DNA from 3 places in the Priestia sp. 179-F W1.4 NHS genome. Region 2 is predicted to be linked to each of the others. Evidence: riboswitches for the same ligand, from Rfam matches in the RefSeq annotation. Region 2 holds a riboswitch; each other region holds the start of a gene.
What was found. Region 2 has a riboswitch for thiamine pyrophosphate ahead of thiC (phosphomethylpyrimidine synthase ThiC). Riboswitches for the same ligand answer to the same signal wherever they lie in the genome.
Positions count from the first base shown of each region.

Region 1: it holds a riboswitch for thiamine pyrophosphate, as region 2 does, so the genes downstream of both, ACH0CI_RS24020 (thiamine phosphate synthase) here and thiC (phosphomethylpyrimidine synthase ThiC) in region 2, are expected to answer to the same signal.
Region 3: it holds a riboswitch for thiamine pyrophosphate, as region 2 does, so the genes downstream of both, ACH0CI_RS14900 (acetylornithine deacetylase) here and thiC (phosphomethylpyrimidine synthase ThiC) in region 2, are expected to answer to the same signal.

Region 1 is NZ_JBIQFF010000008.1:62,344-64,613, reverse strand. It holds gene ACH0CI_RS24035 (fluoride efflux transporter FluC) at 1-211, shown strand, start outside; gene crcB (fluoride efflux transporter CrcB) at 212-598, shown strand; gene ACH0CI_RS24025 (hypothetical protein) at 650-865, shown strand; TPP riboswitch at 1,024-1,125, shown strand; gene ACH0CI_RS24020 (thiamine phosphate synthase) at 1,247-1,870, shown strand; gene thiO (glycine oxidase ThiO) at 1,854-2,270, shown strand, end outside.
Region 2 is NZ_JBIQFF010000015.1:15,573-17,842, reverse strand. It holds gene ACH0CI_RS26100 (undecaprenyl-diphosphate phosphatase) at 1-169, opposite strand, end outside; gene ACH0CI_RS26095 (hypothetical protein) at 629-919, shown strand; TPP riboswitch at 1,001-1,115, shown strand; gene thiC (phosphomethylpyrimidine synthase ThiC) at 1,230-2,270, shown strand, end outside.
Region 3 is NZ_JBIQFF010000002.1:870,238-872,507, reverse strand. It holds gene ACH0CI_RS14905 (MFS transporter) at 1-866, shown strand, start outside; TPP riboswitch at 1,046-1,148, shown strand; gene ACH0CI_RS14900 (acetylornithine deacetylase) at 1,263-2,270, shown strand, end outside.

The sequences.
Region 1 (2,270 bases), on a different contig from region 2:
AAAGCTTGGACTAGGAGTTGGCGTGTGCGGCGGTTTTACAACGTATTCAACCTTTGCAGGAGACGTCATTTCTCTCACTCAGCACCATTTATTTTGGGGAGCCATTTATGTCATTGTCTCTTTAGTAGGTGGAATCCTTCTTGCTTTAGCAGGCTATCTATGCGGTGAAGCGGCAGGGAAAAATTTAGTGAAAGTACATGAGGTGAAGTAAATGAGCATAGTGAGCTTGGCACTTGGCGGGGCAGCTGGAGGAATATGCCGTTATCTTTTGGGTTTAAAAGTTACAAAAACAGTTTCAAACCCTCCTTTTCCAGTCTCAATGCTGTTTGTAAACTTGCTCGGGGCGTTTGGGCTTGGTCTTTTTTACGGTAGTTATTATGGAAAGGTTCCGAGTCATGCTTATGATGATTCAATATTTTTAATGATTGGCATTGGGTTTTTTGGTGCCTTTACCACTTTTTCAACGTTTAGTGTGGAAACCGTACAGTTAATTCGGGAAAAATCTTATCGGAAAATGTTGGCGTACGTGGGGATTTCAGCATTTGGAACAGTTGGTTTATTTACAGTCGGTTTACTGGCAGGAACGTTTTTATTATAAGTAAAGAGAACGTTTCTAGTAGGGAAAAACAAAAAGACGGAGAAGTAGAGAATGGATAGAAAAGCAGAAGTTTGGAAATACATTTTGTTGATTGTAGCTGTTGCAGGTCAGATCATTGGTTTTTTATTTTTATTTATAAATGTTGTGGCGGCATTTATTTTTTACGGTTTTTATATTCTAACTTTTATTATGTTACTCCTGCTGTTTATATGGGATCGGAAAAAGGAAAAAGACAAAGAAGAATTTGACGACTATACCGATTACTAACTATATAAAAAGCAGAATGATTCGGTGCGCCGGGCCTCTTAGTAAAGAAGCTTAAAAGATACATCTATAAAAGGAAGAGAGCCGTAAGAGCATAAAGAGATATTGTATTTACATCTAGTTGTGTTATAATTTTAAGTGCAAAAACAAAATCAATAAATAGCAATCACTAGGGGAGCTTTTTGAAGCTGAGACGGATGTATTTCGGACCCTTTGAACCTGATCTGGTTTGGACCAGCGTAGGGAAGTGGCGATCATGTTTACATAACGATGCATGCTAACCACTCTACGTTGTAGAGTGGTTTTTTGTATGTAATAAAGCCCTCTGCACAAGATGAAGTGATTGAAATTTCTCTTTATTCTGAATGGAAAGGTTTCGATCATGTGGATATTCCTAAATTTCATGTCATTACAACAGATAAGCAGCCAATCGAAGAGCTTCAAAAAATTTTAACGGCTATCGCGCCTTTTGCGGGCGCCATTCATATTAGAGAAAAAAAGAAAACGGCAAAGCAGATTCAATGTTTACTAGAAAGCCTACCATTTTGTCGCTCTAAAATTATTGTGAATGACCGAGTTGATGTAGCGCATGCTTTAAAAGCAAAAGGTGTACAGCTTGCCTATCATAGTTTAGACGTTTCGTTTGTTATAGACGCATTTCCTTCTCTTATTGTTGGAAAGTCAGTTCACTCTGTGGAAGAGGCTTTAGAAGCTGAAAAAGATGGTGCTCACTACATTTTATACGGACATATTTATTCAACACATTCAAAAAAAGAATTAAAAAGTCGAGGGATAGCGGCACTAAAAGAAGTAGTAGACGCTGTGCAGATACCGGTTATTGCCATTGGAGGAATTACACCTGTAAATGCCAAAGAGGTACTTCAAACAGGAGCACACGGTATAGCCGTGATGTCTGGTGTCATGCTTGCGCAAGATCCCCTGAAAGCGATTAAACAATATTCTCATATATGGACATCTGGAGGTGGAGAAAATGAAGCAGCATTATGATGTACTGTTAATCGGAGGAGGTATAATCAGCTCTTCTATCGCTTATCATTTGTCAAAACAAGGAGCGTCAGTAGCTATTCTTGAACGCAATCAAGTTGGTTGTGAAGCTTCAAGTGCAGCCGCTGGTATTTTAGGTGCTCAAGCTGAAATTGATGAAGAAGGTCCTCTTTTAGACCTTGCTATTAAGAGCAGAAGCATGTTTCCTGAACTGGTGAAGGAACTAAAAGAAAAAACGGCTATCGACGTAGAGCTCATTCAAAAAGGCTTATTAAAAGTCGCTGTAACAGAAGAAGATGCACACGTATTAAAGAAAAAAGCCGCTCAGCACCACCGGTGGGACAAAGATGTAAGATGGATCGATGTAAAAGAAGCGCGTTTGTTAGAACCCGGGCTCTCTCCA
Region 2 (2,270 bases):
CTAGCTGAATAACAATCTTAAATGTATTAGCTACTGGAGATGAAAATAATTCTTTTGAATTTAACCACAGGTCATCCACAATAATCATATGCCCAGTTGACGAAACGGGAGCAAACTCCGTTAAACCTTCTACAATCCCTAAAATGATTGCTACAATAATTTCCCACATAAAGCTATGTACCTTGCCTTTCTTTCAAATTAATAAGCTTATCGCTTCGTTTTACATGCTCAACTATTTTCCTATTTTGACACTTGCTTTTTTATCATAATTGTTAAAACTATGAAATACAATGTGTATTTGCAAAAAGATAAGAATCTTTAATAATTTGTAATAAAAAGCTTACATGCTACAACCAAAAAACACGATATCAGCTTTTATTTATTTTAAAAAGCAGTCACTATGTTCAGTATAAATTCTGGTCCCTTAGCTAAAAATGAATCATCTAGACTATTTTTCTTTAGTGTGAAAAAATGACTAAATCATTATGTTTTTTCCACCCCCCCTTTACTGTTATCTATCATTTTAATCCAATAGGGCTGACTTATACGACATATCCCCTAAGTAATTTGAAACTTTTTTCTCTCTTTTCTCGTATATAGTAGTATCTTTTTTAGGAGGCTTTTTACTATGAATGGAAATGTACGTACAATGAAATGGGTCACTGCTGGGTATGAAGCCTTGCTGGGAATTCCTTTAATTGGCGCAGGGATTGTTATGGGCTTTAGCTATACTCCTCTTTTTATTGGATTTATTCTTCATGCTATCACACTCATTTTAGCTAATAGACGAGGGTTATCTGCTTATGGAAACATACTAGGACTTGTTACCTCACTGGTTGCTTGGATTCCATTTTTGGGATTTATCATGCATATTATTACAGCTATTGTGATTGCAATAGATGCTGCTAGACAACGCTAATTGTCTAGCTTTTTTTATTTAAGGGTTGATTTTTTACCGAATGATGGTAAACTTAAGCCGTAAATTGAATAATTTGAATGTTATTTCTACTAGGGGTGTCTGATAGCTCAGACTGAGAGAAGAGTGCAATAAAACTCTTTAACCCTTTGAACCTGATTTGGGTTATACCAGCGGAGGGAAGTAGTCTTGAAAAGAATAGTATATGTTTATTCTTTTTTTGCCTATTCCATCGGGTTCTGTCTATCACAGAACCCGATTTTTTTTATGGTTCGGTATAGCTACACTTTATGCGAAACCGGAGGAATATGTAATGTCAAAACAAAATGTATCAGTTTCTATGAAAAAGCCTTTTCCAAACAGTCACAAAGTATATGTCCAAGGATCCAGACAAGACCTTAAAGTACCTATGCGTGAAATTCATCAGTCTCCTACTACAGGGTCTTTTGGTGAAGAAGAAAATAGTCCCGTACGTGTATACGACACGAGCGGTGTTTATACAGATCCCTCTTATGAAATTAATTTACAAAAAGGATTACCGGCTCTGCGCGAAAAGTGGATTGCAGAACGAAACGATGTAGAAACATATCAAGGCCGTACGGTTCAGCCACAGGATAACGGTTATTATGACGGTGATCCAAGAGATCAGTACGATCGCTTTATCACTAAACGTTTACCTTTGCGCGCGAAAAAAAATCAAAATGTAACGCAAATGCACTATGCGAAAAAAGGAATCATCACGCCCGAAATGGAATTTATCGCTATTCGTGAACAGATGGATCCTGAAGTTGTGCGTGAAGAAGTAGCAAGAGGACGTGCAATTATCCCTAATAATATCAATCACCCTGAGAGCGAACCGATGATTATCGGCCGCAAATTCCATGTGAAAATTAATGCTAATATCGGAAATTCAGCTATTCGTTCAGCTATTGAAGATGAAGTAGAAAAAATGACATGGGCAACGCGTTGGGGAGCCGATACAATTATGGATCTATCAACAGGAAAGGATATTCACACAACACGCGAATGGATTATCCGCAACTCGCCTGTTCCTGTAGGGACCGTTCCTATTTACCAAGCGCTTGAAAAAGTAAAAGGCGTAGCAGAAGATCTAACGTGGGAAGCATACCGCGATACATTAATTGAACAAGCAGAACAAGGTGTTGATTACTTTACTATTCACGCAGGTGTTCTTTTACGTTATATTCCTCTGACAGCGAAACGTACGACAGGTATTGTTTCACGCGGAGGATCCATCTTGGCGCAGTGGTGTTTAGCTCATCATGAAGAGAACTTTTTATATACTCGCTTTGAAGAAATCTGTGAAATCTGTAAAGCATACGATATTGCTATT
Region 3 (2,270 bases), on a different contig from region 2:
GATGGTTTAAAAAAGAAGAGCGCGGCCTTCCTACTTCGATTATTAATACAGGGTCTCAAATTGCTAATGCGATTGCTCCGCCACTTCTAACGGTACTGCTTTTAACAATGAGTTGGAGAGGAATGTTTGTTGTTATAGGAGCAGCAGGCTTTATTGTGATGTTTGTTTGGCTAAAGATATACCGAGATCCGGATTATGTTGCCAATAAAGTGAAAGCTGTCCCTAAAGAAGAGATAAAAATCAGTCATACCTCACAAGCAAAATGGTCACAGCTGTTTAAATATAAAAGCACATGGTTTATGATTATCGGGAATTTCGGAATTATGTTTACGATATGGGTTTATTTAACTTGGCTTCCTAGCTACTTAGAAACAGAGCGCGGTTTTAGCCTAAAACAAACGGGCTGGATTGCTGCTATTCCGTTTCTAGCAGGAATCATAGGAGTGTTGCTTGGTGGTGTAATTTCAGATAGATTTATTCGAAAAGGAATTAATGCAGTAACGGCAAGAAAAATACCAATTGTAGGCGGGGCAATCTTAGCCGCAGCATCGGTAGCACCCGTTCCTTTTATTGATAATGCAGCCTTAAGTATTGTCTTATTGTCGATTGGCTACTTCGCGTCACAGCTGCCATCAGGCGTCATTTGGACTCTAGCGGCGGATATTGCACCAAAGGAACAAGTTGCTTCACTCGGCGCTATTCAGAACTTCGGTGGATTTCTAGGAGCGGCAATGGCTCCTATCGTAACAGGGTTTATATTAGATGCAACGGGAACTTTTACGGCGGTTTTCCTGTTAGGAGCAGGACTGCTTTTAATTGGTGCTATTAGTTATGGCGTATTTTTAAAGAAGCCAATAGCTAACTAGTAATGTCACAAAAACAAAGAGCACACACTGCATGAAAAAGGTGTGTGCTTTTTCTTTTACTACTAAAAAGGAAACTATTTTCATTACCATATCATGAACCTTTCTATTGAATAAAACGCTTTACTATGATAAAACTATTACAGGTAAACATATGATAATAGATTAATTTCATAGAGATACAACACCACTAGGGGTGCTTTCGAAGCTGAGAGAGACGATAAGTCTTAACCCTTATAACCTGAACTAGGTAATACTAGCGTAGGAAAGAGGTATTGTAATGGATGTTTTGTATGGGATTTCCTTACGAACTCGTTATAATAATTTTGTGTACATAAACAAAAACACTTCTTTCCTGCGAAAGAAGTGTTTTTTTATGCGTAAAGGAAGGTGTCATACATGAAAGAAACAATTGATTTGCTTGTCAAACAGGTGGAGGAGCGCAAAGGAGAGTTAATCCAGTTATTAACAACGCTTGTTTCGTATAAAACGCCAGCGCCTCCTGCACGAAATTCTCATGAAGCGCAGCTGTACGTAGCGGATTTTCTTAAAAACTGCGGTTTTTCCATTGATATGTGGGACTTATATTCTAACGACCCTATCGTAGTGGGAACGTTAAAAGGACAAAAATCGGCTGACTATCAAAGCTTGATTATTAACGGCCATATGGATGTTGCTGAGGTACAAGAAAATAAAAAGTGGGAAACCAATCCGTTTGAAGCTGTTGTGAAAGACAATATGATAATTGGACGCGGAGTTGCTGATATGAAAGGCGGTTTGGCGGGAGCATTATTTGCAGTTCAGCTTTTAACAGAAGCAGGAATCGAGCTGCCAGGAGACTTGATTTTTGAATCCGTTGTAGGAGAAGAAGTAGGAGAGGCAGGTACGCTGCAATGCTGTCAGAAAGGGTATACAGCTGATTTTGCGCTTGTAGTCGATACAAGTGATTTACATATTCAAGGTCAAGGCGGAGTGATCACGGGATGGATTACGATAAAAAGCAGTAAAACCTATCATGACGGTACACGCCGAAGTATGATTCATGCTGGAGGAGGGCTGTTAGCCGCAAGCGCTATTGAAAAGATGGCAAAAGTGATCGGAGGGCTACAAGAATTGGAGCGTCACTGGGCTGTTACAAAGAGCTATCCAGGATTTTTGCCAGGGACAAATACGATTAATCCAGCAGTAATCGAAGGCGGAAGACATGCTGCTTTTATTGCAGATGAATGCAGGCTGTGGATCACCGTTCACTATTATCCTAATGAATCGTACGACCAAGTATCAAAAGAAGTGGAAGAATATATTATAGCTATTGCAAAAGCAGATCCATGGTTAAAAGATAATCTGCCAACCTTTGAATGGGGAGGCACATCAATGATTGAAGACAGAGGAGAAATCTTTCCGTCA